One region of the Mitsuaria sp. TWR114 genome, then DNA from elsewhere that is predicted to be linked to it. Evidence: riboswitches for the same ligand, from Rfam matches in the RefSeq annotation. Region 1 holds a riboswitch; each other region holds the start of a gene.

Region 1 (10,016 bases):
AAGACAAGGTCTGCGCGGCGGCCGGCATGACCGCCGCGATGCCTGTCAGCTTAGGAATCCGCCCCCACCCGGGACCAGCGCAAAGCTCGCCCGTCCTTGCCCAATCCTCCGGAACCCGCTTCCCCACGCGCGCGGGCGCTGGCGGCGCGCGCGACGGCCTTGCACAATCCGCCGCATGGTCGCACCCACTCCGATTCCTCTCGCCGACGGCTTCCCCGACGCGCTGCAGGCACTGCGCGCGCAGATGGTGGATCTGACGCTCCGGCATGTCGATGGCGACGGCACGTCCGCCACGGCGATCCCCTGCCTGCAGCTGATCAAGGCCAGCTGCAGCACCCCCAAGACCGCGCCGGCGCTCTACGAGCCCGGCCTGGCGATCGTGCTGCAGGGCCGCAAGAAGGTGGAGCTCGGCACCGAGACGCTGTATTACGACCCGCTGCATTTCCTGCTGGTCTCGATGCCGATGCTGCCCAAGGGCGGCGTGATCGAGGCGACGCCGGACAAGCCCTACCTGTGCGTGCGCATCGGCTGCGACACCGCGACGCTGGCGGAGCTGATGCTGGAGGTCGGCCCGGCCGGCACCGATGCGCCGCCGGGGGCGCAGTCGGGGCTGAACGTCGCACCGGTGTCCGAGTCGCTGCTGGGCGCGGCGCTGCGGCTGATGCAGCTGCTGGACTCGCCGCAGGACCAGCGCGTGCTGGGACCGCTGTTGCAGCGGGAGATCTTCTACCGGGTGTTGACCGGCCCGCTCGGACCGCGCCTGCGCGCGCTGGCGCAGCAGGACAGCGCCACGCGCCGCCTGTCCCGCGCGCTCGACGAACTGAACCGCCGCTTCAGCGAGGCGATCAGCATCGACGAGCTGGCCGCCGTGGCGCACATGAGCGCCTCGACGCTGCACCAGCGCTTCAAGCAGCTGACCAGCATGTCGCCGATGCAGTACCAGAAGCAGCTGCGGCTGCAGCATGCGCGGCGGCTGATGCTGGGCAGCGGGCTGGATGCGGCGGCCGCGGCGCACCAGGTCGGCTACGAAAGCGCCTCGCAGTTCAGCCGCGAATATCGGCGCCTCTTCGGCACGCCGCCGCGGACCGACATCGAGCAACTGCTGCGCGCGGGATGAGCGGGGCCATGGACACGACCTTCACTCACACCGACACCGACGCGGCGATGGCCGCGCCCGATGCGATCGCCGAGCTCGGCGCGATGCTGCGCCGCCATGCGCCGCGCGAGGGCCTATGGCCGACGGTGCTGCCGCGGGTCTGGGCGATCCGGCTGGACGCGCCGGGCGGCGAAATGGCGCATGCGGTGCAGCCGGCCTCGCTGTGCGTGATCGCACAGGGCGCCAAGGAAGTCCACCTGGGCGACGAGCGCTACGTCTACGACGCGGCGCGCTTCATGGTCTTCACCACCGACCTGCCGGTCAGCGGCCGCGTCATCAACGCCACGCCGGAGCGGCCCTACCTCTGCCTGCGCCTGGACTTCGATCCGGAGGAGGTCGCCGAGCTGGTCGCGCGCAGCGGCCCGCCGCGCGGCCCGGCGTCGCCACCGCCAGGGGCGCTCTCCCGTCCGTCCCCGGCGCCGGCCGCGGCGACCGCCTGGTCCACCAGCTTCATCAGCGCCGGGAACTGGTCGCGGTAGGAGACCCCCGACATGCTCGACGCGGCCGGGCGGCTGGTACGGCTGCTGGACCATCCCGAGGACCATGCCGCGCTGGCGCCGATGGCGATGCGCGAGCTCGTCTACCGCGTGCTGCGCAGCGAGCAGGGCGAGCGGCTGGCACAGGTCGCGCGCGCCGACAGCCAGACGCAGCGCGTGCACCGCGCCATCCGCTGGCTGAAGGCGAATTACGCCCAGCCGCTGCGCATCGAGGCGCTCGCCAGAGAGGCGCACATGAGCGCGTCCTCGCTGCACCACCACTTCCGCGCGCTGACCTCGATGAGCCCGCTGCAGTACCAGAAGCAGTTGCGGCTGCAGGAAGCGCGCCGGCTGCTGATCGCGGAGGGACTGGAGGTCGCGCGCGCCGGCCACGCGGTCGGCTACGAGAGCCCGTCCCAGTTCAGCCGCGAGTACAGCCGGCTCTACGGCAGCCCGCCCTCGCGCGACGCCGCCAGGCGCCGGGACACGCCGCCCGCGCGGGCGCTGGCCTGAGCGCCCGGCGGCGGCCGTCGGCGGCCGTCGGCGGTCGTCGGTCAAGCGTCGTCGCGGTCCAGCGAGGCCGACAGCGCGGCATGCGCCTCGACCTCGGCGAGACGCTGGCCGAAGGTCTCGCGCGCCATGCCCAGCGCATCGGAGCCCGCCACGAAATGCAGCGGCGGCGTCGGCATCGCGGCCAACTCGACGAAGGCCCGGCCCAGCTTGGCCGGATCCCCCGGCTGCCGGTGGTTGTAGGCCTCGTAGGTGGACAGCGGCGGCCGCGGCAGCGCGGCGTAGTCCGCGATCGTCCGGGTGCCGTAGCGCACCGAGCTGGCGTCCAGGAAGTCGGTCCGGAAGAAGCCGGGCTCAACCACCGTCACCCGGATGTTGAAGCCGGCCAGCTCCGGCGCCAGCGAGGCGCTGAAGCCATCGACGGCGAACTTCGTCGCGCAGTAGACCGCCGCGCCATCGAAGCCGCGGAAACCGCCGACCGAGGCGATGTTGATCACGTGACCGTCGCGCTGCCGGCGCATGACCGGCAGCACCGCCCGGGTGACGTGCATCAGGCCGAAGACGTTGGTGGCGAACTGGCGCTCGATGTCGTCGGCGCCGATGGCCTCGAACAGGCCCAGCTGGCCATACCCCGCGTTGTTGACCAGCACGTCGATGCGACCGAAGCGCGCGACGGCCTGCTCGACCGCGTGGACCGCGTCGGCCTCGCGGCTGACGTCCAGCGGCAGGCACAGCACGGCGTCGGCGTGCGCCGCATAGGCGTCCTGGAGCGCCGCGACATCGCGGCCGGTGGCGACGACGCGATCGCCGGCGACCAGCGCCGCCTTGGCGATCTCCAGCCCGAAGCCGCGGTTGGCGCCGGTGATGAACCAGATCTTGCTCATGGGATTCCGTCCTTGGAGGGATGACAGGGTGGAGGGATTTCCCCTCGACGGGGGCGCTTGCCGGCGGACCTCGCGAGGGATGGATTCATCGTAGGCAGCGGCCCCCGGGGCCGCATGCCCGTTCCGGCGGACCGCTTGCACGATCCGCCGCGACCGGCAGGCGGTGCTCGTCGCGCTCGTCGGGCTTGCGCCGCCCGCCAACCGCCGGCCCTTCCGCACGATCCCCGCGTCCTGACTGCAAGCGACGCTGCGCAATTCGCGCGCTTGCGCTACAATCCGCAGCTTGATTCGCACAAGACCACCCTCTTCAGGTCTTCTTCTGCAGCCCCTCCGGTCCCTCTCACGGACCTTTCTGCGAGCGGCTCGCACCAGCATCAACCCCCGGTTCGTGCGCTTGCGCGTTTCTGGCTTCGGCCGGTTCGATCGTCCTTGGGCGAACGGCTGCTGGAGCACCTCTTCGTGTCCCGCCCCGGCTTCGCGCCATCGAAACAGGGAAAGGGCACATTCCCAAACCGCGCCAAGACGGTTGCTTATTGCGATTGCCTGTCAAGGCGCACACCTCATGAAAACTATGCGAACCAAAAGCATTGAGGTGGGGCGATTCCTTGTCTCACCGATGACCAAACCCCATGCCGACGGCGGATTCGCCGCGGCCGTCTCGATCCGATCGGGACGCGGCATGGCCAGCATCGATCGCGTCATGCGATTCGTGCCGACCTTCGAGACCCGCCGCGCCGCGTTGCGCTACGCGGAGACCGAAGGCACGGCCTGGGCGCGCTGCCATTGACGGCGCGCCCGTGATTCCCGAGGCGAAGGCCCGCGGCAGACCGCGGCCGGCGCCCTTATCGATTTCAAGAAAGGAGCCTCCCGTATGGCCAAGGAAGAACTGATTGAAATGCAGGGTGTCGTCAACGAAATCCTGCCGGACTCGCGCTTTCGCGTGACGCTGGAGAACGGCCACCAGGTCATCGCCTACACGGGCGGCAAGATGCGCAAGCATCACATCCGCATCCTGGCTGGCGACGCCGTCTCCTTGGAGATGTCGCCCTACGACCTGACCAAGGGCCGGATCACCTTCCGTCACCTGCAGCGCTCGGCCCACTCGGGACCGCCGCCGGTCCGTCGCTGAGCGTGCGCCGCGGGGGCCGAAGCCCTCGCGGAGCCTCCCGGTCATGACCACCGCCCTGCCCGACCCCGCCGCGGCGCCGGCCTCGCTCGAGGCCGACGACCCGATGCCCCAGCCGCCCGTGCAGCCGGACATCGACGCCTGCTGCGGCAACGGCTGCGACCCGTGCATCTTCGACCTGCACGACCTGGCGATGGACCGCTACCGGCAAGCGATGCGCGCCTGGAAGGCCCGCCACCCCGAGGCCGGCTGACGCCTCACCCCCACCCGGAAGGGCCGCCTCGCGCGGCCCTTCGCTTTTTCCGGCGGCCCCGTCCACGTTCGGGGGTCTCGCCTCCCTCCGACGAGGCCCCCCTCAGGTCGAGGGGCGTTTGCGTTTCGTGACGTTTTTGGGGACATCCTCGGGCTTCAGAACCCCCGCGCGCCCGCCGACATCCAGGACAGGCGCCGCGCTTGCCGCGCGGGCGCATCGATCTCCCCCGATCGGAGGCCCCGATGTTCATGACTGGCCAGAACCGTTTCCATGTCGCGCGTTCCGACGCCCAGGCCAACCTGCGCTTCGCGCTGGCGCGGCTGAGCACCGACTGGCGCCACCTCGACCCGTTCGGACTGGAGGTGCTGCTGCGCCACCTGCTGATGGCGGAGCACCGCTGCATGCCGCATCCCAGCGTGCTGCGCGAGCGCCCGACCAACCGCTGGCTGCTGCCGCGGCTGCGGCGCCGGCGCATCGAGGTGGCGGAGCGGCTCGTGGCCGTCGGCGGACGCGTCAGCCATGCGAGCCTGGCGCGGGTGCTGCCGCGCGGGCATGACTGGCCGGGAGTGTCGGCGCTGGTCGGGCGGCATGCCTGGGATCCGGTCGAAGGGCGCCAGCCCCGGCCGCGCGTCCCGGCCGTCGAGGACGCGCCGACCCGCCCTCAGCCGGCCGCGGCCAGCAAGGCGCGGGCCACTTCCGCGAAACCGTCGCCGCGCTCGCTGGCGGTGACGTAGGCCGGCGGGTGATCCAGCATCGGCAGGAAACGCGCGATGTTGGCCACCCCCACCGACAGGGGCACCCGCTCGAACATCAGCTGGTCATTCGTCGAGTCGCCGACATAGACCCACTCCCGCGGATCGAACGCTCGCCCGGTCAGCCGCTTCACCGCCCACTGGGCGGCGGTCCACTTGCTGTGTTCCCCGATCCAGCCGTTGACGTGGATCGAGCTCACCGTCGCCACCAGCCCATGGGCGCGCATCAGGTCGCAGACGGCGGCGATCGCGTCGTCGTCCAGCCGCGTGAATTCGCTGTGGTCGACCGCGATGTCGGTCAGCCGCCCCGCGCTGTCGCGCGCCAGCTGGGCGCCCGGCACCGTCGCCACGATCGCCCCCGCGCAGGCCTGCAGACGCGCGAAGTTCTCCCGTCGCGTCGCGTCGTCCTGGGCGAACTCGGTGACCAGCGCGTCGTTCTCCCGGTGCAGCAGCACCCCGCCGTTCTCCGCCACGATCCCCCGCAGGGGCCGGTCCAACGCGAAGGGCGCGCTCCAGCCCGCGGGCCGGCCGGTGATCGCGATGACCGGGACGCCGGCGCCCTGCAGCCGATGCAGGGCCGCCAGCGCGGCGGGGGCGATGTCGCCCTCGGCCGTCAGGGTGTCGTCGATGTCGGTCAGCACCCCGCGCAGGGGGAGCCAGGCCGCGCGGGGACAGTCGCTGAGCGGGGGGATCGTTCGCATAAGGGGCGATTGTGGCCCCGACCGTGACGCTGTCATCAAGCCGTCGAACGGAACATGTCTACAATCGCGCCCTGTTCCGAGGAGCGTTGCGACCTCCCATCCCATCGAGGCCAGGCTCGGAACCGCCGCGCGGCGACGTGCCCGCGGCCATGGCAACCGCGCTCACCCGTCGACCCTTCGCAGGCCGGGTGAGGACCGAGCGGCAAGTGCCCTCCCCACTTCTCCCCATGTCCTGATCGCTGGCGTCGACGGCCCTTCCTCGCAGGAGTCCGCATGAACGCCCAACTGAAGCCGCTGGCCCAAGACCAGTACCTGATCAAAGACCTGTCGCTGGCCGACTGGGGCCGCAAGGAGATCAAGATCGCCGAGAGCGAGATGCCCGCGCTGATGGCGATCCGTGAGGAATACGCCGCGGCCCAGCCGCTCAAGGGCGCGCGCATCACCGGCTCGCTGCACATGACGATCCAGACCGCCGTGCTGGTCGAGACGCTGCAGGCGCTGGGCGCCGAAGTCCGCTGGGCCTCGTGCAACATCTTCTCGACGCAGGACCACGCCGCCGCCGCGCTGGTCGCCGTCGGCACCCCCGTCTTCGCCTACAAGGGCGAGACGCTGGAAGACTACTGGGACTACACCCACCGCATCTTCGAGTTCGGCGCCAAGGGCGAAGCGGGCGAAGGCCCCAACATGATCCTGGACGACGGCGGCGACGCGACGCTGCTGATGCACCTGGGCCAGAAGGCCGAGAAGGACCTGTCGGTCCTGGCCAATCCGGGTAGCGAGGAAGAGCGCATCCTGTTCGCCGCGATCAGGAAGAAGATCGCCGAAGACGCGACCTGGTACACCCGCAAGAGCGCCGAGATCATCGGCGTGACCGAGGAAACGACCACCGGCGTGCATCGCCTGAAGGAGATGTCGGCCAAGGGCACGCTGCTGTTCCGCGCGATCAACGTCAACGACTCGGTCACCAAGAGCAAGTTCGACAACCTCTACGGCTGCCGCGAGTCGCTGGTGGACGGCATCAAGCGCGCCACCGACGTCATGGTCGCCGGCAAGATCGCCGTGATCGCCGGCTACGGCGACGTGGGCAAGGGCTCGGCGCAGGCGATGCGCGCGCTGTCGGCCCAGGTCTGGGTCACCGAGATCGATCCGATCTGCGCGCTGCAGGCCGCGATGGAGGGCTTCCGCGTCGTGACGATGGAATACGCCGCCGACAAGGCCGACATCTTCGTGACCACGACCGGCAACAAGAACGTGATCCGCCACGAGCACATGGCTGCGATGAAGCACAACGCGATCGTCTGCAACATCGGTCACTTCGACAACGAGATCGACGTCGCCTCGCTCGAGCAGTACGAGTGGGAAGAGATCAAGCCGCAGGTGGACCACGTGATCTTCCCGGACGGCAAGCGCATCATCCTGCTGGCCAAGGGCCGCCTCGTGAACCTGGGCTGCGGCACCGGCCACCCGAGCTACGTGATGTCCTCGAGCTTCGCCAACCAGACCATCGCGCAGATCGAGCTGTTCGCGCACAAGGACGCTTATGCCGTGGGCCAGGTCTACGTGCTGCCCAAGCACCTGGACGAGCACGTCGCGCGCCTGCAGCTCAAGACGCTGAACGCGCAGCTGAGCGAGCTGACCGACGAGCAGGCCGCCTACATCGGCGTCAGCAAGGCCGGTCCCTACAAGCCCGACACCTACCGCTATTGATCGACTGACCGTCGACTGAACCGAGACCCGACCATGCGTGCTGATCAGCGGCTTCTTTCCCTTGGCCTGGCGCCCACGCGCTCGGCTGCCCAGCGGCTGATCGACGCACGCGCGGTCGAGTGGGAAGGCCCCAAGGGCTGGACCGTCGTGCGCAAGTGCGGCGAGGACCTGCCCGAGACCACCCCCATGCGCGTGACGAACGATGCCGAACTGCGTTACGTCTCGCGCGGCGGGCTCAAGCTCGAGGGTGCGCTGGCCAAGGTCGGCGTGTCGGTGGCCGGTTTCTCGGCCCTGGACATGGGCCAGAGCGCGGGCGGGTTCACCGACGTGCTGCTCAAGGCCGGCGCGGCGCACGTGACCGGCATCGACGTCGGCCACGGCCAGCTGCACGAGACCTTGAAGGCCGACCCGCGCGTGACGGCCCTCGAAGGCATGCACGTGAAGGACTATGTGCCCGCCGAGCCTTTCGACCTCGTCGTGGGCGACCTGAGCTTCATCTCGATGATCGGCACGATCAAGCACGTGGCCGGCTGGCTCAAGCCGCAAGGCCAGGCGCTGCTGCTGATCAAGCCGCAGTTCGAGCTCGGCCCCAAGGCCTTGAACAAGAACGGCATCGTCAAGGACAAGTCGCAGTACGCCGTGGTCAAGGAACAGGCCGTGGCCGCCGCCGAGAAGCGCGACCTCGTCGTCAAGGGCTGGTTCGAAAGCCCCGTCACCGGTGGCGACGGCAACACCGAATTCTTCATCTGGATCCAACAACCATGACGACGCCGGTCAGCATCGAATTCTTCCCGCCCAACACGCCCGTCGGCACCGAGAAGCTCAAGACCGTCGTGCAGGAACTGCGCGCGGTGAATCCGCAGTACTTCAGCGTCACCTACGGCGCCGGCGGCTCCACGCGCGAGAAGACGCTGTCGACCGTCGCCGACATCGCGTCGCAGGGCTTCGACGCCGCGCCGCACCTGTCCTGCGTCGGCTCCACGCGCGAGAACATCGCCGAGATCCTGGCGACCTACCGCGCGCAGGACATCCGCCGCGTCGTCGCGCTGCGCGGCGACCTGCCCAGCGGCACGGCCACGGCGGGCGAGTTCCGCTACGCCGCCGAGCTGGTGCGCTTCATCCGCGAGACGCAGGGCGAGGACTGGGACATCGAGGTCGCGGCCTATCCCGAGTACCACCCGCAGCAGCGCTACGCGGCGCGCGACCTGCAGTTCTTCGCCGACAAGGTGCGCGCCGGCGCCAGCGGCGCGATCACGCAGTTCTTCTACAACCCCGATGCCTACTTCCACTTCGTCGAGGCCTCCCGCGCCCTGGGCGTGGAGGTGCCGATCGTGCCGGGCGTCATGCCGATCAACAACTACGCGCGCATCGCGCAGTTCGCGCAGCGCGACGGCATCGAGATCCCGCGCTGGGTCGCGCTGAAGATGGAGGGCTACATGGATGACGCCGCCTCCGTGCGCGCCTTCGGCCTGGACGTCGTCACGCGACTGTGCGAGCGCCTGATCGCCGGCGGCGTGCCGGGGCTGCACTTCTACACGCTCAACCAGAGCGCGCTGACGCTGGAGTTGTGCAAACGCCTCGGTCTCGCCGCCCAAGCTTGACCCCGCGCAAGCGGTCCGCGCCGCCGCGGGCGGTCTTCATGCCGCGCCGCCGTTCCTTGTGAACGGTCAAGGCCAGCGGCCCGGGGCCCACGTTCAATGCCGGTCACCCATTGACCAGGAGTGAACGTATGTCCCGCATCCCCACCCGATCCCGCTTGTCCCTCGGCGCCGCGGCGCTCATGGCGCTCACGGCGCTGATGACGACCACCGCGCTGCCCGCGCATGCGCAGGGCAGCCCCTGGGTGATCCGCGCCCGCGCGGTGAACATCGACCCGGCGGACAAGGACCGGACCGGGCTCGGCCTGTCGCTGAGCCGCAAGACGATTCCCGAAGTCGACATCAGCTACTTCATCACGCCGAACCTGGCGACCGAGCTGATCCTGACCGTGCCGCAACGGCACACGCTGCGCAGCAACGGCGTGCGCATCGGGACCGTGAAGCACCTGCCGCCGACGCTGACGCTGCAGTACCACTTCAACCCGGACGGGCAGTTCCGCCCCTACCTTGGCGCCGGCCTCAACTACACGCGCTTCTCCAGCGCCCGCTTCGAGCCGGCCGTGCAGGCGGCGCTGGCGCCCAGCATCGAGAAGCAGAGCGTCGGCCTGGCCCTGCAGGTCGGTTTCGACGTGATGCTGGATCCGAGGTGGTCGATCAACCTCGACATCAAGAAGCTCAAGATGGACACCGAGGTGCGCTCCAAGGGCGCGTCGGTCGGCAAGTTCAAGATCGATCCGCTGCTGATCGGCGTCGGCGTGGGCTATCGGTTCTGAGTCCCAGAAATCCGTTTCATCCCCTCGGCCCTCGCATCAGCTGAGGGGACGGCGCAAGCAGCCAACGTCGGGATTCTTGA
Region 2 (10,016 bases), on a different contig from region 1:
CGTTGTTGACCAGCACGTCGATGCGACCGAAGCGCGCGACGGCCTGCTCGACCGCGTGGACCGCGTCGGCCTCGCGGCTGACGTCCAGCGGCAGGCACAGCACGGCGTCGGCGTGCGCCGCATAGGCGTCCTGGAGCGCCGCGACATCGCGGCCGGTGGCGACGACGCGATCGCCGGCGACCAGCGCCGCCTTGGCGATCTCCAGCCCGAAGCCGCGGTTGGCGCCGGTGATGAACCAGATCTTGCTCATGGGATTCCGTCCTTGGAGGGATGACAGGGTGGAGGGATTTCCCCTCGACGGGGGCGCTTGCCGGCGGACCTCGCGAGGGATGGATTCATCGTAGGCAGCGGCCCCCGGGGCCGCATGCCCGTTCCGGCGGACCGCTTGCACGATCCGCCGCGACCGGCAGGCGGTGCTCGTCGCGCTCGTCGGGCTTGCGCCGCCCGCCAACCGCCGGCCCTTCCGCACGATCCCCGCGTCCTGACTGCAAGCGACGCTGCGCAATTCGCGCGCTTGCGCTACAATCCGCAGCTTGATTCGCACAAGACCACCCTCTTCAGGTCTTCTTCTGCAGCCCCTCCGGTCCCTCTCACGGACCTTTCTGCGAGCGGCTCGCACCAGCATCAACCCCCGGTTCGTGCGCTTGCGCGTTTCTGGCTTCGGCCGGTTCGATCGTCCTTGGGCGAACGGCTGCTGGAGCACCTCTTCGTGTCCCGCCCCGGCTTCGCGCCATCGAAACAGGGAAAGGGCACATTCCCAAACCGCGCCAAGACGGTTGCTTATTGCGATTGCCTGTCAAGGCGCACACCTCATGAAAACTATGCGAACCAAAAGCATTGAGGTGGGGCGATTCCTTGTCTCACCGATGACCAAACCCCATGCCGACGGCGGATTCGCCGCGGCCGTCTCGATCCGATCGGACGCGGCATGGCCAGCATCGATCGCGTCATGCGATTCGTGCCGACCTTCGAGACCCGCCGCGCCGCGTTGCGCTACGCGGAGACCGAAGGCACGGCCTGGGCGCGCTGCCATTGACGGCGCGCCCGTGATTCCCGAGGCGAAGGCCCGCGGCAGACCGCGGCCGGCGCCCTTATCGATTTCAAGAAAGGAGCCTCCCGTATGGCCAAGGAAGAACTGATTGAAATGCAGGGTGTCGTCAACGAAATCCTGCCGGACTCGCGCTTTCGCGTGACGCTGGAGAACGGCCACCAGGTCATCGCCTACACGGGCGGCAAGATGCGCAAGCATCACATCCGCATCCTGGCTGGCGACGCCGTCTCCTTGGAGATGTCGCCCTACGACCTGACCAAGGGCCGGATCACCTTCCGTCACCTGCAGCGCTCGGCCCACTCGGGACCGCCGCCGGTCCGTCGCTGAGCGTGCGCCGCGGGGGCCGAAGCCCTCGCGGAGCCTCCCGGTCATGACCACCGCCCTGCCCGACCCCGCCGCGGCGCCGGCCTCGCTCGAGGCCGACGACCCGATGCCCCAGCCGCCCGTGCAGCCGGACATCGACGCCTGCTGCGGCAACGGCTGCGACCCGTGCATCTTCGACCTGCACGACCTGGCGATGGACCGCTACCGGCAAGCGATGCGCGCCTGGAAGGCCCGCCACCCCGAGGCCGGCTGACGCCTCACCCCCACCCGGAAGGGCCGCCTCGCGCGGCCCTTCGCTTTTTCCGGCGGCCCCGTCCACGTTCGGGGGTCTCGCCTCCCTCCGACGAGGCCCCCCTCAGGTCGAGGGGCGTTTGCGTTTCGTGACGTTTTTGGGGACATCCTCGGGCTTCAGAACCCCCGCGCGCCCGCCGACATCCAGGACAGGCGCCGCGCTTGCCGCGCGGGCGCATCGATCTCCCCCGATCGGAGGCCCCGATGTTCATGACTGGCCAGAACCGTTTCCATGTCGCGCGTTCCGACGCCCAGGCCAACCTGCGCTTCGCGCTGGCGCGGCTGAGCACCGACTGGCGCCACCTCGACCCGTTCGGACTGGAGGTGCTGCTGCGCCACCTGCTGATGGCGGAGCACCGCTGCATGCCGCATCCCAGCGTGCTGCGCGAGCGCCCGACCAACCGCTGGCTGCTGCCGCGGCTGCGGCGCCGGCGCATCGAGGTGGCGGAGCGGCTCGTGGCCGTCGGCGGACGCGTCAGCCATGCGAGCCTGGCGCGGGTGCTGCCGCGCGGGCATGACTGGCCGGGAGTGTCGGCGCTGGTCGGGCGGCATGCCTGGGATCCGGTCGAAGGGCGCCAGCCCCGGCCGCGCGTCCCGGCCGTCGAGGACGCGCCGACCCGCCCTCAGCCGGCCGCGGCCAGCAAGGCGCGGGCCACTTCCGCGAAACCGTCGCCGCGCTCGCTGGCGGTGACGTAGGCCGGCGGGTGATCCAGCATCGGCAGGAAACGCGCGATGTTGGCCACCCCCACCGACAGGGGCACCCGCTCGAACATCAGCTGGTCATTCGTCGAGTCGCCGACATAGACCCACTCCCGCGGATCGAACGCTCGCCCGGTCAGCCGCTTCACCGCCCACTGGGCGGCGGTCCACTTGCTGTGTTCCCCGATCCAGCCGTTGACGTGGATCGAGCTCACCGTCGCCACCAGCCCATGGGCGCGCATCAGGTCGCAGACGGCGGCGATCGCGTCGTCGTCCAGCCGCGTGAATTCGCTGTGGTCGACCGCGATGTCGGTCAGCCGCCCCGCGCTGTCGCGCGCCAGCTGGGCGCCCGGCACCGTCGCCACGATCGCCCCCGCGCAGGCCTGCAGACGCGCGAAGTTCTCCCGTCGCGTCGCGTCGTCCTGGGCGAACTCGGTGACCAGCGCGTCGTTCTCCCGGTGCAGCAGCACCCCGCCGTTCTCCGCCACGATCCCCCGCAGGGGCCGGTCCAACGCGAAGGGCGCGCTCCAGCCCGCGGGCCGGCCGGTGATCGCGATGACCGGGACGCCGGCGCCCTGCAGCCGATGCAGGGCCGCCAGCGCGGCGGGGGCGATGTCGCCCTCGGCCGTCAGGGTGTCGTCGATGTCGGTCAGCACCCCGCGCAGGGGGAGCCAGGCCGCGCGGGGACAGTCGCTGAGCGGGGGGATCGTTCGCATAAGGGGCGATTGTGGCCCCGACCGTGACGCTGTCATCAAGCCGTCGAACGGAACATGTCTACAATCGCGCCCTGTTCCGAGGAGCGTTGCGACCTCCCATCCCATCGAGGCCAGGCTCGGAACCGCCGCGCGGCGACGTGCCCGCGGCCATGGCAACCGCGCTCACCCGTCGACCCTTCGCAGGCCGGGTGAGGACCGAGCGGCAAGTGCCCTCCCCACTTCTCCCCATGTCCTGATCGCTGGCGTCGACGGCCCTTCCTCGCAGGAGTCCGCATGAACGCCCAACTGAAGCCGCTGGCCCAAGACCAGTACCTGATCAAAGACCTGTCGCTGGCCGACTGGGGCCGCAAGGAGATCAAGATCGCCGAGAGCGAGATGCCCGCGCTGATGGCGATCCGTGAGGAATACGCCGCGGCCCAGCCGCTCAAGGGCGCGCGCATCACCGGCTCGCTGCACATGACGATCCAGACCGCCGTGCTGGTCGAGACGCTGCAGGCGCTGGGCGCCGAAGTCCGCTGGGCCTCGTGCAACATCTTCTCGACGCAGGACCACGCCGCCGCCGCGCTGGTCGCCGTCGGCACCCCCGTCTTCGCCTACAAGGGCGAGACGCTGGAAGACTACTGGGACTACACCCACCGCATCTTCGAGTTCGGCGCCAAGGGCGAAGCGGGCGAAGGCCCCAACATGATCCTGGACGACGGCGGCGACGCGACGCTGCTGATGCACCTGGGCCAGAAGGCCGAGAAGGACCTGTCGGTCCTGGCCAATCCGGGTAGCGAGGAAGAGCGCATCCTGTTCGCCGCGATCAGGAAGAAGATCGCCGAAGACGCGACCTGGTACACCCGCAAGAGCGCCGAGATCATCGGCGTGACCGAGGAAACGACCACCGGCGTGCATCGCCTGAAGGAGATGTCGGCCAAGGGCACGCTGCTGTTCCGCGCGATCAACGTCAACGACTCGGTCACCAAGAGCAAGTTCGACAACCTCTACGGCTGCCGCGAGTCGCTGGTGGACGGCATCAAGCGCGCCACCGACGTCATGGTCGCCGGCAAGATCGCCGTGATCGCCGGCTACGGCGACGTGGGCAAGGGCTCGGCGCAGGCGATGCGCGCGCTGTCGGCCCAGGTCTGGGTCACCGAGATCGATCCGATCTGCGCGCTGCAGGCCGCGATGGAGGGCTTCCGCGTCGTGACGATGGAATACGCCGCCGACAAGGCCGACATCTTCGTGACCACGACCGGCAACAAGAACGTGATCCGCCACGAGCACATGGCTGCGATGAAGCACAACGCGATCGTCTGCAACATCGGTCACTTCGACAACGAGATCGACGTCGCCTCGCTCGAGCAGTACGAGTGGGAAGAGATCAAGCCGCAGGTGGACCACGTGATCTTCCCGGACGGCAAGCGCATCATCCTGCTGGCCAAGGGCCGCCTCGTGAACCTGGGCTGCGGCACCGGCCACCCGAGCTACGTGATGTCCTCGAGCTTCGCCAACCAGACCATCGCGCAGATCGAGCTGTTCGCGCACAAGGACGCTTATGCCGTGGGCCAGGTCTACGTGCTGCCCAAGCACCTGGACGAGCACGTCGCGCGCCTGCAGCTCAAGACGCTGAACGCGCAGCTGAGCGAGCTGACCGACGAGCAGGCCGCCTACATCGGCGTCAGCAAGGCCGGTCCCTACAAGCCCGACACCTACCGCTATTGATCGACTGACCGTCGACTGAACCGAGACCCGACCATGCGTGCTGATCAGCGGCTTCTTTCCCTTGGCCTGGCGCCCACGCGCTCGGCTGCCCAGCGGCTGATCGACGCACGCGCGGTCGAGTGGGAAGGCCCCAAGGGCTGGACCGTCGTGCGCAAGTGCGGCGAGGACCTGCCCGAGACCACCCCCATGCGCGTGACGAACGATGCCGAACTGCGTTACGTCTCGCGCGGCGGGCTCAAGCTCGAGGGTGCGCTGGCCAAGGTCGGCGTGTCGGTGGCCGGTTTCTCGGCCCTGGACATGGGCCAGAGCGCGGGCGGGTTCACCGACGTGCTGCTCAAGGCCGGCGCGGCGCACGTGACCGGCATCGACGTCGGCCACGGCCAGCTGCACGAGACCTTGAAGGCCGACCCGCGCGTGACGGCCCTCGAAGGCATGCACGTGAAGGACTATGTGCCCGCCGAGCCTTTCGACCTCGTCGTGGGCGACCTGAGCTTCATCTCGATGATCGGCACGATCAAGCACGTGGCCGGCTGGCTCAAGCCGCAAGGCCAGGCGCTGCTGCTGATCAAGCCGCAGTTCGAGCTCGGCCCCAAGGCCTTGAACAAGAACGGCATCGTCAAGGACAAGTCGCAGTACGCCGTGGTCAAGGAACAGGCCGTGGCCGCCGCCGAGAAGCGCGACCTCGTCGTCAAGGGCTGGTTCGAAAGCCCCGTCACCGGTGGCGACGGCAACACCGAATTCTTCATCTGGATCCAACAACCATGACGACGCCGGTCAGCATCGAATTCTTCCCGCCCAACACGCCCGTCGGCACCGAGAAGCTCAAGACCGTCGTGCAGGAACTGCGCGCGGTGAATCCGCAGTACTTCAGCGTCACCTACGGCGCCGGCGGCTCCACGCGCGAGAAGACGCTGTCGACCGTCGCCGACATCGCGTCGCAGGGCTTCGACGCCGCGCCGCACCTGTCCTGCGTCGGCTCCACGCGCGAGAACATCGCCGAGATCCTGGCGACCTACCGCGCGCAGGACATCCGCCGCGTCGTCGCGCTGCGCGGCGACCTGCCCAGCGGCACGGCCACGGCGGGCGAGTTCCGCTACGCCGCCGAGCTGGTGCGCTTCATCCGCGAGACGCAGGGCGAGGACTGGGACATCGAGGTCGCGGCCTATCCCGAGTACCACCCGCAGCAGCGCTACGCGGCGCGCGACCTGCAGTTCTTCGCCGACAAGGTGCGCGCCGGCGCCAGCGGCGCGATCACGCAGTTCTTCTACAACCCCGATGCCTACTTCCACTTCGTCGAGGCCTCCCGCGCCCTGGGCGTGGAGGTGCCGATCGTGCCGGGCGTCATGCCGATCAACAACTACGCGCGCATCGCGCAGTTCGCGCAGCGCGACGGCATCGAGATCCCGCGCTGGGTCGCGCTGAAGATGGAGGGCTACATGGATGACGCCGCCTCCGTGCGCGCCTTCGGCCTGGACGTCGTCACGCGACTGTGCGAGCGCCTGATCGCCGGCGGCGTGCCGGGGCTGCACTTCTACACGCTCAACCAGAGCGCGCTGACGCTGGAGTTGTGCAAACGCCTCGGTCTCGCCGCCCAAGCTTGACCCCGCGCAAGCGGTCCGCGCCGCCGCGGGCGGTCTTCATGCCGCGCCGCCGTTCCTTGTGAACGGTCAAGGCCAGCGGCCCGGGGCCCACGTTCAATGCCGGTCACCCATTGACCAGGAGTGAACGTATGTCCCGCATCCCCACCCGATCCCGCTTGTCCCTCGGCGCCGCGGCGCTCATGGCGCTCACGGCGCTGATGACGACCACCGCGCTGCCCGCGCATGCGCAGGGCAGCCCCTGGGTGATCCGCGCCCGCGCGGTGAACATCGACCCGGCGGACAAGGACCGGACCGGGCTCGGCCTGTCGCTGAGCCGCAAGACGATTCCCGAAGTCGACATCAGCTACTTCATCACGCCGAACCTGGCGACCGAGCTGATCCTGACCGTGCCGCAACGGCACACGCTGCGCAGCAACGGCGTGCGCATCGGGACCGTGAAGCACCTGCCGCCGACGCTGACGCTGCAGTACCACTTCAACCCGGACGGGCAGTTCCGCCCCTACCTTGGCGCCGGCCTCAACTACACGCGCTTCTCCAGCGCCCGCTTCGAGCCGGCCGTGCAGGCGGCGCTGGCGCCCAGCATCGAGAAGCAGAGCGTCGGCCTGGCCCTGCAGGTCGGTTTCGACGTGATGCTGGATCCGAGGTGGTCGATCAACCTCGACATCAAGAAGCTCAAGATGGACACCGAGGTGCGCTCCAAGGGCGCGTCGGTCGGCAAGTTCAAGATCGATCCGCTGCTGATCGGCGTCGGCGTGGGCTATCGGTTCTGAGTCCCAGAAATCCGTTTCATCCCCTCGGCCCTCGCATCAGCTGAGGGGACGGCGCAAGCAGCCAACGTCGGGATTCTTGACAGTTCGTTAAAACCGCACGCGCGGAGCGCCGGGAATTGTTCACGGAAACAGCGCCAAGTGCCTATGCCAGAAGGGATTCGAACGCCATCCCTAATTCATTGGCATGAACACTGCTTACATGGAGTCACAAGCCACCTTTTTTGTGACCCTGACTCCATGAACTTCAAGCGTCTGCTGGCCGTCTGCGCCGCCTCCCTGACCACCGCCTTCACCGCCCAAGCCGCGGTCGTGACCGCCTCCAGCACCACGCCGACCGCCATCTGCGACCGCTGCGTCGTGACCTCCACGCTGAACGTCGACACCCGCGGCACGCTGAGCGACGTCAACGTCTCGATCGTCGACCTGCGCCACACCTATGACGCCGACCTGGCGATCTGGCTGATCGCGCCGACCGGCACCACCGTCCAGCTGTTCAACCGCCGCGGCGGATCGGCCGACAACTTCTTCAACACCGTCTTCGACGATGCGGCGACCACCGCCGTCGCCAATGGCGCCGCGCCGTTCACCGGCAGCTTCCGCGCGGAAGAACTGCTGTCGGCCTTCAACGGCCAGGACGCCTTCGGCACCTGGACGCTGCGCGTGGCCGACCTGGCCGGCGCCGACGTCGGCGTGATCAACAACTGGAACGTGCAGCTGACGACCGTGCCGGAGCCGGGTTCGCTGGCGCTGGCCGGGCTGGCGCTGGTCGGCCTGGGCATGGCGCGCCGCCGCAAGGCAGCCTGAGGCCGGCGGGCGAGCGCCCGCCAGCGACCGTCATCGGGCGCCGCTCGACGACCGGAACGATGAACGAAAGGGCCCGCGGGCCCTTTTTTCATGCGTGACGGGGTGGGCGCCGAGGGCGCCAGCGCTCAGCCCAGCGCCGCGAACGCGTCCCGCGTCAGGTTCTCGGGCGCGCCGCTGTGGCGGCAGGCGACATCGTCTTCGATGCGCACGCCGCCGAAGGCGCTGAGGTGCTTGACCAGCGCCCAGTCCACCTGCGCCGCCGCGGGCGTCGCGCGCAGCTTGTCCAGCAGCATCGGGATGAAGTACAGCCCCGGCTCGATCGTCACCACCATGCCGGGCTGCAGCATGCGCGTCAGCCGCAAGTAGGGGTGACCGTCGGGCTTGGGGATCGTGCCGCCGTCCTCGCCGGCCATGAAGCCGCCGATGTCGTGCACCTGCAGGCCGAGCAGGTGGCCGATGCCATGCGGCAGGAAGGTCGAGGTCACGCCCTGCGCGAGCATCGCGTCCTCGTCCATCCGCACGATGCCCAGCTGCCGCAGCACGCCGGCGATCTCGCGGTGCGAGGCCAGGTGGATGTCGCGGTAGTCGACGCCCGCGCGCACGCGATCGACCAGGCGCAGCTGCGCGGCCTCCATCGCGTCGACCAGCGCCTGGAAGCTGGCGTCGCCGTTGCCGGTGGTGCGGGTGATGTCCGAGGCATACCCGCAGCTGTGCGCGCCCGCGTCGATCAGCAGCGACAGCGACTGCGCCGGCGCCCGCTGGTCCTGGTACTGGTAATGCAGCACCGCGGCGTGCTGGTTCAGCGCGACGATGTTGCCGTAGGGCAGGTCGCGCTCGGCCAGGCCGCAGGCCCGGAGGTAGGCGGCATGGATCGCCGCCTCCGACCGGCCTTCGCGGAAGGCGCGCTGCGCGGCCAGGTGCGCCGTCGCGCCCAGCGTCGACGCCTCGCGCAGGCGCAGCAGCTCGTAGCCGGTCTTCACCGCGCGCGCGTGATGCAGCGGGTTCAGCACCTCGGGCGGGTTGTTCGGGACGATGTCGCCCAGCGCCGCGTCGGCCTCGCCGACGATCGCCAGCTCGCCCGGCAGCTGCAGGTAGGGCAGCGCCTCACCGGGGGTGCGCACGACGATCATTTCGAAGTGCTCCACCCAGAAGCCGCTCGGCGCCTCGGGCGGCACATGCCAGTAGTCCTCGGGCTGGACGTAGACCAGCCGGGGCCGGTGGCCGGGACGGATCACCAGCCAGCTGTCCGGATGGCGGATCAGCGGCACCCACAGCTTGAAGTGGGGATTGGGCTGGAAGACGTAGGGCCGGTCGTCGAGGAAGGCGAACTTCTCGACACCGGACGCGATCAGCAGCGCGTCGTAGCCACCGCGCTGGAGCGCGTGTTCGGTGCGACGCTGCTGCTCGGCGAGGTGGGCCACATACAGCGCATCCAGCGTGTCGGCGGTCGGGCGGACGGGGGAATCGACGGCATTCATGCGCGCGGATTCTCCCAGACCACTCCCATCTCGGTCAGCATCGCGTCCAGCCGCACGTCGTTCGGCTGGGCGGTCAGCGTCGGCTGGAAGCCGTGGCTGAAACCGACGCCCACGGCCTGCGGCCGGGGCTGGATCTGCGCGATGGTGCGCAGCATGAAGCCGCCGCCGTAGCCCATGCGGATGCCGCCCGGGCCGTAGCCCAGGCAGGGCAGCAGCAGGAGTTCGGGCTCGAAGGCCTCGGTGTCCTTGGGCTTGGTGATGCCGGTCGCGTCCTCTTCCATCGGGCAGCCGGGATACCAGACGTGGAAGCGCAGGCGCCCCTGCTCGCGATCGACGACGGGCAGGCCGATGCGGCGTTCGGGATCGACCTCGCTCCAGCGGTACAGCGCCGGCAGCGGATCGAATTCGCCCTTGATCGGCCAGTACGCCGCAATGCGCTTTTCCTTGCGTCCCACCAGCCACACGCGCAGCACGCCCTGCACCAGGTCCGCGAGTTCCAGGCGGCCCGGCAGGTCCAGGCGCTCGCGGATCAGGCGCTCGCGCAGCGCCTGGCGGTCTTCGGAAATCGGCAGCTT
Region 3 (9,968 bases), on a different contig from region 1:
GCAACTGCGGCAGGTTGTTGATCGGTTCCCTGGACATGATGGTCATGGTGCTGCTCCTTCGAAGACAAGGTCTGCGCGGCGGCCGGCATGACCGCCGCGATGCCTGTCAGCTTAGGAATCCGCCCCCACCCGGGACCAGCGCAAAGCTCGCCCGTCCTTGCCCAATCCTCCGGAACCCGCTTCCCCACGCGCGCGGGCGCTGGCGGCGCGCGCGACGGCCTTGCACAATCCGCCGCATGGTCGCACCCACTCCGATTCCTCTCGCCGACGGCTTCCCCGACGCGCTGCAGGCACTGCGCGCGCAGATGGTGGATCTGACGCTCCGGCATGTCGATGGCGACGGCACGTCCGCCACGGCGATCCCCTGCCTGCAGCTGATCAAGGCCAGCTGCAGCACCCCCAAGACCGCGCCGGCGCTCTACGAGCCCGGCCTGGCGATCGTGCTGCAGGGCCGCAAGAAGGTGGAGCTCGGCACCGAGACGCTGTATTACGACCCGCTGCATTTCCTGCTGGTCTCGATGCCGATGCTGCCCAAGGGCGGCGTGATCGAGGCGACGCCGGACAAGCCCTACCTGTGCGTGCGCATCGGCTGCGACACCGCGACGCTGGCGGAGCTGATGCTGGAGGTCGGCCCGGCCGGCACCGATGCGCCGCCGGGGGCGCAGTCGGGGCTGAACGTCGCACCGGTGTCCGAGTCGCTGCTGGGCGCGGCGCTGCGGCTGATGCAGCTGCTGGACTCGCCGCAGGACCAGCGCGTGCTGGGACCGCTGTTGCAGCGGGAGATCTTCTACCGGGTGTTGACCGGCCCGCTCGGACCGCGCCTGCGCGCGCTGGCGCAGCAGGACAGCGCCACGCGCCGCCTGTCCCGCGCGCTCGACGAACTGAACCGCCGCTTCAGCGAGGCGATCAGCATCGACGAGCTGGCCGCCGTGGCGCACATGAGCGCCTCGACGCTGCACCAGCGCTTCAAGCAGCTGACCAGCATGTCGCCGATGCAGTACCAGAAGCAGCTGCGGCTGCAGCATGCGCGGCGGCTGATGCTGGGCAGCGGGCTGGATGCGGCGGCCGCGGCGCACCAGGTCGGCTACGAAAGCGCCTCGCAGTTCAGCCGCGAATATCGGCGCCTCTTCGGCACGCCGCCGCGGACCGACATCGAGCAACTGCTGCGCGCGGGATGAGCGGGGCCATGGACACGACCTTCACTCACACCGACACCGACGCGGCGATGGCCGCGCCCGATGCGATCGCCGAGCTCGGCGCGATGCTGCGCCGCCATGCGCCGCGCGAGGGCCTATGGCCGACGGTGCTGCCGCGGGTCTGGGCGATCCGGCTGGACGCGCCGGGCGGCGAAATGGCGCATGCGGTGCAGCCGGCCTCGCTGTGCGTGATCGCACAGGGCGCCAAGGAAGTCCACCTGGGCGACGAGCGCTACGTCTACGACGCGGCGCGCTTCATGGTCTTCACCACCGACCTGCCGGTCAGCGGCCGCGTCATCAACGCCACGCCGGAGCGGCCCTACCTCTGCCTGCGCCTGGACTTCGATCCGGAGGAGGTCGCCGAGCTGGTCGCGCGCAGCGGCCCGCCGCGCGGCCCGGCGTCGCCACCGCCAGGGGCGCTCTCCCGTCCGTCCCCGGCGCCGGCCGCGGCGACCGCCCGCGGCGCCGAGGACACGGGCCGCGGCCTCTTCGTCAGCGCGGTGACCCCCGACATGCTCGACGCGGCCGGGCGGCTGGTACGGCTGCTGGACCATCCCGAGGACCATGCCGCGCTGGCGCCGATGGCGATGCGCGAGCTCGTCTACCGCGTGCTGCGCAGCGAGCAGGGCGAGCGGCTGGCACAGGTCGCGCGCGCCGACAGCCAGACGCAGCGCGTGCACCGCGCCATCCGCTGGCTGAAGGCGAATTACGCCCAGCCGCTGCGCATCGAGGCGCTCGCCAGAGAGGCGCACATGAGCGCGTCCTCGCTGCACCACCACTTCCGCGCGCTGACCTCGATGAGCCCGCTGCAGTACCAGAAGCAGTTGCGGCTGCAGGAAGCGCGCCGGCTGCTGATCGCGGAGGGACTGGAGGTCGCGCGCGCCGGCCACGCGGTCGGCTACGAGAGCCCGTCCCAGTTCAGCCGCGAGTACAGCCGGCTCTACGGCAGCCCGCCCTCGCGCGACGCCGCCAGGCGCCGGGACACGCCGCCCGCGCGGGCGCTGGCCTGAGCGCCCGGCGGCGGCCGTCGGCGGCCGTCGGCGGTCGTCGGTCAAGCGTCGTCGCGGTCCAGCGAGGCCGACAGCGCGGCATGCGCCTCGACCTCGGCGAGACGCTGGCCGAAGGTCTCGCGCGCCATGCCCAGCGCATCGGAGCCCGCCACGAAATGCAGCGGCGGCGTCGGCATCGCGGCCAACTCGACGAAGGCCCGGCCCAGCTTGGCCGGATCCCCCGGCTGCCGGTGGTTGTAGGCCTCGTAGGTGGACAGCGGCGGCCGCGGCAGCGCGGCGTAGTCCGCGATCGTCCGGGTGCCGTAGCGCACCGAGCTGGCGTCCAGGAAGTCGGTCCGGAAGAAGCCGGGCTCAACCACCGTCACCCGGATGTTGAAGCCGGCCAGCTCCGGCGCCAGCGAGGCGCTGAAGCCATCGACGGCGAACTTCGTCGCGCAGTAGACCGCCGCGCCATCGAAGCCGCGGAAACCGCCGACCGAGGCGATGTTGATCACGTGACCGTCGCGCTGCCGGCGCATGACCGGCAGCACCGCCCGGGTGACGTGCATCAGGCCGAAGACGTTGGTGGCGAACTGGCGCTCGATGTCGTCGGCGCCGATGGCCTCGAACAGGCCCAGCTGGCCATACCCCGCGTTGTTGACCAGCACGTCGATGCGACCGAAGCGCGCGACGGCCTGCTCGACCGCGTGGACCGCGTCGGCCTCGCGGCTGACGTCCAGCGGCAGGCACAGCACGGCGTCGGCGTGCGCCGCATAGGCGTCCTGGAGCGCCGCGACATCGCGGCCGGTGGCGACGACGCGATCGCCGGCGACCAGCGCCGCCTTGGCGATCTCCAGCCCGAAGCCGCGGTTGGCGCCGGTGATGAACCAGATCTTGCTCATGGGATTCCGTCCTTGGAGGGATGACAGGGTGGAGGGATTTCCCCTCGACGGGGGCGCTTGCCGGCGGACCTCGCGAGGGATGGATTCATCGTAGGCAGCGGCCCCCGGGGCCGCATGCCCGTTCCGGCGGACCGCTTGCACGATCCGCCGCGACCGGCAGGCGGTGCTCGTCGCGCTCGTCGGGCTTGCGCCGCCCGCCAACCGCCGGCCCTTCCGCACGATCCCCGCGTCCTGACTGCAAGCGACGCTGCGCAATTCGCGCGCTTGCGCTACAATCCGCAGCTTGATTCGCACAAGACCACCCTCTTCAGGTCTTCTTCTGCAGCCCCTCCGGTCCCTCTCACGGACCTTTCTGCGAGCGGCTCGCACCAGCATCAACCCCCGGTTCGTGCGCTTGCGCGTTTCTGGCTTCGGCCGGTTCGATCGTCCTTGGGCGAACGGCTGCTGGAGCACCTCTTCGTGTCCCGCCCCGGCTTCGCGCCATCGAAACAGGGAAAGGGCACATTCCCAAACCGCGCCAAGACGGTTGCTTATTGCGATTGCCTGTCAAGGCGCACACCTCATGAAAACTATGCGAACCAAAAGCATTGAGGTGGGGCGATTCCTTGTCTCACCGATGACCAAACCCCATGCCGACGGCGGATTCGCCGCGGCCGTCTCGATCCGATCGGGACGCGGCATGGCCAGCATCGATCGCGTCATGCGATTCGTGCCGACCTTCGAGACCCGCCGCGCCGCGTTGCGCTACGCGGAGACCGAAGGCACGGCCTGGGCGCGCTGCCATTGACGGCGCGCCCGTGATTCCCGAGGCGAAGGCCCGCGGCAGACCGCGGCCGGCGCCCTTATCGATTTCAAGAAAGGAGCCTCCCGTATGGCCAAGGAAGAACTGATTGAAATGCAGGGTGTCGTCAACGAAATCCTGCCGGACTCGCGCTTTCGCGTGACGCTGGAGAACGGCCACCAGGTCATCGCCTACACGGGCGGCAAGATGCGCAAGCATCACATCCGCATCCTGGCTGGCGACGCCGTCTCCTTGGAGATGTCGCCCTACGACCTGACCAAGGGCCGGATCACCTTCCGTCACCTGCAGCGCTCGGCCCACTCGGGACCGCCGCCGGTCCGTCGCTGAGCGTGCGCCGCGGGGGCCGAAGCCCTCGCGGAGCCTCCCGGTCATGACCACCGCCCTGCCCGACCCCGCCGCGGCGCCGGCCTCGCTCGAGGCCGACGACCCGATGCCCCAGCCGCCCGTGCAGCCGGACATCGACGCCTGCTGCGGCAACGGCTGCGACCCGTGCATCTTCGACCTGCACGACCTGGCGATGGACCGCTACCGGCAAGCGATGCGCGCCTGGAAGGCCCGCCACCCCGAGGCCGGCTGACGCCTCACCCCCACCCGGAAGGGCCGCCTCGCGCGGCCCTTCGCTTTTTCCGGCGGCCCCGTCCACGTTCGGGGGTCTCGCCTCCCTCCGACGAGGCCCCCCTCAGGTCGAGGGGCGTTTGCGTTTCGTGACGTTTTTGGGGACATCCTCGGGCTTCAGAACCCCCGCGCGCCCGCCGACATCCAGGACAGGCGCCGCGCTTGCCGCGCGGGCGCATCGATCTCCCCCGATCGGAGGCCCCGATGTTCATGACTGGCCAGAACCGTTTCCATGTCGCGCGTTCCGACGCCCAGGCCAACCTGCGCTTCGCGCTGGCGCGGCTGAGCACCGACTGGCGCCACCTCGACCCGTTCGGACTGGAGGTGCTGCTGCGCCACCTGCTGATGGCGGAGCACCGCTGCATGCCGCATCCCAGCGTGCTGCGCGAGCGCCCGACCAACCGCTGGCTGCTGCCGCGGCTGCGGCGCCGGCGCATCGAGGTGGCGGAGCGGCTCGTGGCCGTCGGCGGACGCGTCAGCCATGCGAGCCTGGCGCGGGTGCTGCCGCGCGGGCATGACTGGCCGGGAGTGTCGGCGCTGGTCGGGCGGCATGCCTGGGATCCGGTCGAAGGGCGCCAGCCCCGGCCGCGCGTCCCGGCCGTCGAGGACGCGCCGACCCGCCCTCAGCCGGCCGCGGCCAGCAAGGCGCGGGCCACTTCCGCGAAACCGTCGCCGCGCTCGCTGGCGGTGACGTAGGCCGGCGGGTGATCCAGCATCGGCAGGAAACGCGCGATGTTGGCCACCCCCACCGACAGGGGCACCCGCTCGAACATCAGCTGGTCATTCGTCGAGTCGCCGACATAGACCCACTCCCGCGGATCGAACGCTCGCCCGGTCAGCCGCTTCACCGCCCACTGGGCGGCGGTCCACTTGCTGTGTTCCCCGATCCAGCCGTTGACGTGGATCGAGCTCACCGTCGCCACCAGCCCATGGGCGCGCATCAGGTCGCAGACGGCGGCGATCGCGTCGTCGTCCAGCCGCGTGAATTCGCTGTGGTCGACCGCGATGTCGGTCAGCCGCCCCGCGCTGTCGCGCGCCAGCTGGGCGCCCGGCACCGTCGCCACGATCGCCCCCGCGCAGGCCTGCAGACGCGCGAAGTTCTCCCGTCGCGTCGCGTCGTCCTGGGCGAACTCGGTGACCAGCGCGTCGTTCTCCCGGTGCAGCAGCACCCCGCCGTTCTCCGCCACGATCCCCCGCAGGGGCCGGTCCAACGCGAAGGGCGCGCTCCAGCCCGCGGGCCGGCCGGTGATCGCGATGACCGGGACGCCGGCGCCCTGCAGCCGATGCAGGGCCGCCAGCGCGGCGGGGGCGATGTCGCCCTCGGCCGTCAGGGTGTCGTCGATGTCGGTCAGCACCCCGCGCAGGGGGAGCCAGGCCGCGCGGGGACAGTCGCTGAGCGGGGGGATCGTTCGCATAAGGGGCGATTGTGGCCCCGACCGTGACGCTGTCATCAAGCCGTCGAACGGAACATGTCTACAATCGCGCCCTGTTCCGAGGAGCGTTGCGACCTCCCATCCCATCGAGGCCAGGCTCGGAACCGCCGCGCGGCGACGTGCCCGCGGCCATGGCAACCGCGCTCACCCGTCGACCCTTCGCAGGCCGGGTGAGGACCGAGCGGCAAGTGCCCTCCCCACTTCTCCCCATGTCCTGATCGCTGGCGTCGACGGCCCTTCCTCGCAGGAGTCCGCATGAACGCCCAACTGAAGCCGCTGGCCCAAGACCAGTACCTGATCAAAGACCTGTCGCTGGCCGACTGGGGCCGCAAGGAGATCAAGATCGCCGAGAGCGAGATGCCCGCGCTGATGGCGATCCGTGAGGAATACGCCGCGGCCCAGCCGCTCAAGGGCGCGCGCATCACCGGCTCGCTGCACATGACGATCCAGACCGCCGTGCTGGTCGAGACGCTGCAGGCGCTGGGCGCCGAAGTCCGCTGGGCCTCGTGCAACATCTTCTCGACGCAGGACCACGCCGCCGCCGCGCTGGTCGCCGTCGGCACCCCCGTCTTCGCCTACAAGGGCGAGACGCTGGAAGACTACTGGGACTACACCCACCGCATCTTCGAGTTCGGCGCCAAGGGCGAAGCGGGCGAAGGCCCCAACATGATCCTGGACGACGGCGGCGACGCGACGCTGCTGATGCACCTGGGCCAGAAGGCCGAGAAGGACCTGTCGGTCCTGGCCAATCCGGGTAGCGAGGAAGAGCGCATCCTGTTCGCCGCGATCAGGAAGAAGATCGCCGAAGACGCGACCTGGTACACCCGCAAGAGCGCCGAGATCATCGGCGTGACCGAGGAAACGACCACCGGCGTGCATCGCCTGAAGGAGATGTCGGCCAAGGGCACGCTGCTGTTCCGCGCGATCAACGTCAACGACTCGGTCACCAAGAGCAAGTTCGACAACCTCTACGGCTGCCGCGAGTCGCTGGTGGACGGCATCAAGCGCGCCACCGACGTCATGGTCGCCGGCAAGATCGCCGTGATCGCCGGCTACGGCGACGTGGGCAAGGGCTCGGCGCAGGCGATGCGCGCGCTGTCGGCCCAGGTCTGGGTCACCGAGATCGATCCGATCTGCGCGCTGCAGGCCGCGATGGAGGGCTTCCGCGTCGTGACGATGGAATACGCCGCCGACAAGGCCGACATCTTCGTGACCACGACCGGCAACAAGAACGTGATCCGCCACGAGCACATGGCTGCGATGAAGCACAACGCGATCGTCTGCAACATCGGTCACTTCGACAACGAGATCGACGTCGCCTCGCTCGAGCAGTACGAGTGGGAAGAGATCAAGCCGCAGGTGGACCACGTGATCTTCCCGGACGGCAAGCGCATCATCCTGCTGGCCAAGGGCCGCCTCGTGAACCTGGGCTGCGGCACCGGCCACCCGAGCTACGTGATGTCCTCGAGCTTCGCCAACCAGACCATCGCGCAGATCGAGCTGTTCGCGCACAAGGACGCTTATGCCGTGGGCCAGGTCTACGTGCTGCCCAAGCACCTGGACGAGCACGTCGCGCGCCTGCAGCTCAAGACGCTGAACGCGCAGCTGAGCGAGCTGACCGACGAGCAGGCCGCCTACATCGGCGTCAGCAAGGCCGGTCCCTACAAGCCCGACACCTACCGCTATTGATCGACTGACCGTCGACTGAACCGAGACCCGACCATGCGTGCTGATCAGCGGCTTCTTTCCCTTGGCCTGGCGCCCACGCGCTCGGCTGCCCAGCGGCTGATCGACGCACGCGCGGTCGAGTGGGAAGGCCCCAAGGGCTGGACCGTCGTGCGCAAGTGCGGCGAGGACCTGCCCGAGACCACCCCCATGCGCGTGACGAACGATGCCGAACTGCGTTACGTCTCGCGCGGCGGGCTCAAGCTCGAGGGTGCGCTGGCCAAGGTCGGCGTGTCGGTGGCCGGTTTCTCGGCCCTGGACATGGGCCAGAGCGCGGGCGGGTTCACCGACGTGCTGCTCAAGGCCGGCGCGGCGCACGTGACCGGCATCGACGTCGGCCACGGCCAGCTGCACGAGACCTTGAAGGCCGACCCGCGCGTGACGGCCCTCGAAGGCATGCACGTGAAGGACTATGTGCCCGCCGAGCCTTTCGACCTCGTCGTGGGCGACCTGAGCTTCATCTCGATGATCGGCACGATCAAGCACGTGGCCGGCTGGCTCAAGCCGCAAGGCCAGGCGCTGCTGCTGATCAAGCCGCAGTTCGAGCTCGGCCCCAAGGCCTTGAACAAGAACGGCATCGTCAAGGACAAGTCGCAGTACGCCGTGGTCAAGGAACAGGCCGTGGCCGCCGCCGAGAAGCGCGACCTCGTCGTCAAGGGCTGGTTCGAAAGCCCCGTCACCGGTGGCGACGGCAACACCGAATTCTTCATCTGGATCCAACAACCATGACGACGCCGGTCAGCATCGAATTCTTCCCGCCCAACACGCCCGTCGGCACCGAGAAGCTCAAGACCGTCGTGCAGGAACTGCGCGCGGTGAATCCGCAGTACTTCAGCGTCACCTACGGCGCCGGCGGCTCCACGCGCGAGAAGACGCTGTCGACCGTCGCCGACATCGCGTCGCAGGGCTTCGACGCCGCGCCGCACCTGTCCTGCGTCGGCTCCACGCGCGAGAACATCGCCGAGATCCTGGCGACCTACCGCGCGCAGGACATCCGCCGCGTCGTCGCGCTGCGCGGCGACCTGCCCAGCGGCACGGCCACGGCGGGCGAGTTCCGCTACGCCGCCGAGCTGGTGCGCTTCATCCGCGAGACGCAGGGCGAGGACTGGGACATCGAGGTCGCGGCCTATCCCGAGTACCACCCGCAGCAGCGCTACGCGGCGCGCGACCTGCAGTTCTTCGCCGACAAGGTGCGCGCCGGCGCCAGCGGCGCGATCACGCAGTTCTTCTACAACCCCGATGCCTACTTCCACTTCGTCGAGGCCTCCCGCGCCCTGGGCGTGGAGGTGCCGATCGTGCCGGGCGTCATGCCGATCAACAACTACGCGCGCATCGCGCAGTTCGCGCAGCGCGACGGCATCGAGATCCCGCGCTGGGTCGCGCTGAAGATGGAGGGCTACATGGATGACGCCGCCTCCGTGCGCGCCTTCGGCCTGGACGTCGTCACGCGACTGTGCGAGCGCCTGATCGCCGGCGGCGTGCCGGGGCTGCACTTCTACACGCTCAACCAGAGCGCGCTGACGCTGGAGTTGTGCAAACGCCTCGGTCTCGCCGCCCAAGCTTGACCCCGCGCAAGCGGTCCGCGCCGCCGCGGGCGGTCTTCATGCCGCGCCGCCGTTCCTTGTGAACGGTCAAGGCCAGCGGCCCGGGGCCCACGTTCAATGCCGGTCACCCATTGACCAGGAGTGAACGTATGTCCCGCATCCCCACCCGATCCCGCTTGTCCCTCGGCGCCGCGGCGCTCATGGCGCTCACGGCGCTGATGACGACCACCGCGCTGCCCGCGCATGCGCAGGGCAGCCCCTGGGTGATCCGCGCCCGCGCGGTGAACATCGACCCGGCGGACAAGGACCGGACCGGGCTCGGCCTGTCGCTGAGCCGCAAGACGATTCCCGAAGTCGACATCAGCTACTTCATCACGCCGAACCTGGCGACCGAGCTGATCCTGACCGTGCCGCAACGGCACACGCTGCGCAGCAACGGCGTGCGCATCGGGACCGTGAAGCACCTGCCGCCGACGCTGACGCTGCAGTACCACTTCAACCCGGACGGGCAGTTCCGCCCCTACCTTGGCGCCGGCCTCAACTACACGCGCTTCTCCAGCGCCCGCTTCGAGCCGGCCGTGCAGGCGGCGCTGGCGCCCAGCATCGAGAAGCAGAGCGTCGGCCTGGCCCTGCAGGTCGGTTTCGACGTGATGCTGGATCCGAGGTGGTCGATCAACCTCGACATCAAGAAGCTCAAGATGGACACCGAGGTGCGCTCCAAGGGCGCGTCGGTCGGCAAGTTCAAGATCGATCCGCTGCTGA

What was found. Region 1 has a riboswitch for S-adenosylhomocysteine ahead of ahcY (adenosylhomocysteinase). Riboswitches for the same ligand answer to the same signal wherever they lie in the genome.
Region 2: linked by a shared signal. The riboswitch ahead of ahcY (adenosylhomocysteinase) and the one ahead of ahcY (adenosylhomocysteinase) in region 1 are both predicted to bind S-adenosylhomocysteine.
Region 3: linked by a shared signal. The riboswitch ahead of ahcY (adenosylhomocysteinase) and the one ahead of ahcY (adenosylhomocysteinase) in region 1 are both predicted to bind S-adenosylhomocysteine.

The regions. Positions count from the first base shown of each region.
Region 1 covers NZ_VOSR01000011.1:8,875-18,890, forward strand. The annotation lists gene FUT87_RS30170 (AraC family transcriptional regulator) at 176-1,117, shown strand; partial or broken gene FUT87_RS30175 (AraC family transcriptional regulator) at 1,201-1,758, shown strand; gene FUT87_RS30180 (helix-turn-helix domain-containing protein) at 1,810-2,145, shown strand; gene FUT87_RS00750 (SDR family NAD(P)-dependent oxidoreductase) at 2,187-3,026, opposite strand; gene infA (translation initiation factor IF-1) at 3,898-4,155, shown strand; gene FUT87_RS00760 (oxidoreductase-like domain-containing protein) at 4,199-4,405, shown strand; gene FUT87_RS00765 (hypothetical protein) at 4,648-5,139, shown strand; gene FUT87_RS00770 (HAD family hydrolase) at 5,067-5,858, opposite strand; S-adenosyl-L-homocysteine riboswitch at 5,931-6,029, shown strand; gene ahcY (adenosylhomocysteinase) at 6,132-7,565, shown strand; gene FUT87_RS00780 (TlyA family RNA methyltransferase) at 7,599-8,330, shown strand; gene metF (methylenetetrahydrofolate reductase [NAD(P)H]) at 8,327-9,166, shown strand; gene FUT87_RS00790 (OmpW/AlkL family protein) at 9,295-9,936, shown strand.
Region 2 covers NZ_VOSR01000024.1:381-10,396, forward strand. The annotation lists partial or broken gene FUT87_RS01340 (SDR family NAD(P)-dependent oxidoreductase) at 1-250, opposite strand, end outside; gene infA (translation initiation factor IF-1) at 1,121-1,378, shown strand; gene FUT87_RS01350 (oxidoreductase-like domain-containing protein) at 1,422-1,628, shown strand; gene FUT87_RS01355 (hypothetical protein) at 1,871-2,362, shown strand; gene FUT87_RS01360 (HAD family hydrolase) at 2,290-3,081, opposite strand; S-adenosyl-L-homocysteine riboswitch at 3,154-3,252, shown strand; gene ahcY (adenosylhomocysteinase) at 3,355-4,788, shown strand; gene FUT87_RS01370 (TlyA family RNA methyltransferase) at 4,822-5,553, shown strand; gene metF (methylenetetrahydrofolate reductase [NAD(P)H]) at 5,550-6,389, shown strand; gene FUT87_RS01380 (OmpW/AlkL family protein) at 6,518-7,159, shown strand; gene FUT87_RS01385 (proprotein convertase P-domain-containing protein) at 7,397-7,963, shown strand; gene pepQ (Xaa-Pro dipeptidase) at 8,089-9,441, opposite strand; gene FUT87_RS01395 (5-formyltetrahydrofolate cyclo-ligase) at 9,438-10,016, opposite strand, start outside.
Region 3 covers NZ_VOSR01000064.1:528-10,495, forward strand. The annotation lists partial or broken gene FUT87_RS03705 (aldo/keto reductase) at 1-46, opposite strand, end outside; gene FUT87_RS30285 (AraC family transcriptional regulator) at 237-1,178, shown strand; gene FUT87_RS03715 (AraC family transcriptional regulator) at 1,187-2,206, shown strand; gene FUT87_RS03720 (SDR family NAD(P)-dependent oxidoreductase) at 2,248-3,087, opposite strand; gene infA (translation initiation factor IF-1) at 3,959-4,216, shown strand; gene FUT87_RS03730 (oxidoreductase-like domain-containing protein) at 4,260-4,466, shown strand; gene FUT87_RS03735 (hypothetical protein) at 4,709-5,200, shown strand; gene FUT87_RS03740 (HAD family hydrolase) at 5,128-5,919, opposite strand; S-adenosyl-L-homocysteine riboswitch at 5,992-6,090, shown strand; gene ahcY (adenosylhomocysteinase) at 6,193-7,626, shown strand; gene FUT87_RS03750 (TlyA family RNA methyltransferase) at 7,660-8,391, shown strand; gene metF (methylenetetrahydrofolate reductase [NAD(P)H]) at 8,388-9,227, shown strand; gene FUT87_RS03760 (OmpW/AlkL family protein) at 9,356-9,968, shown strand, end outside.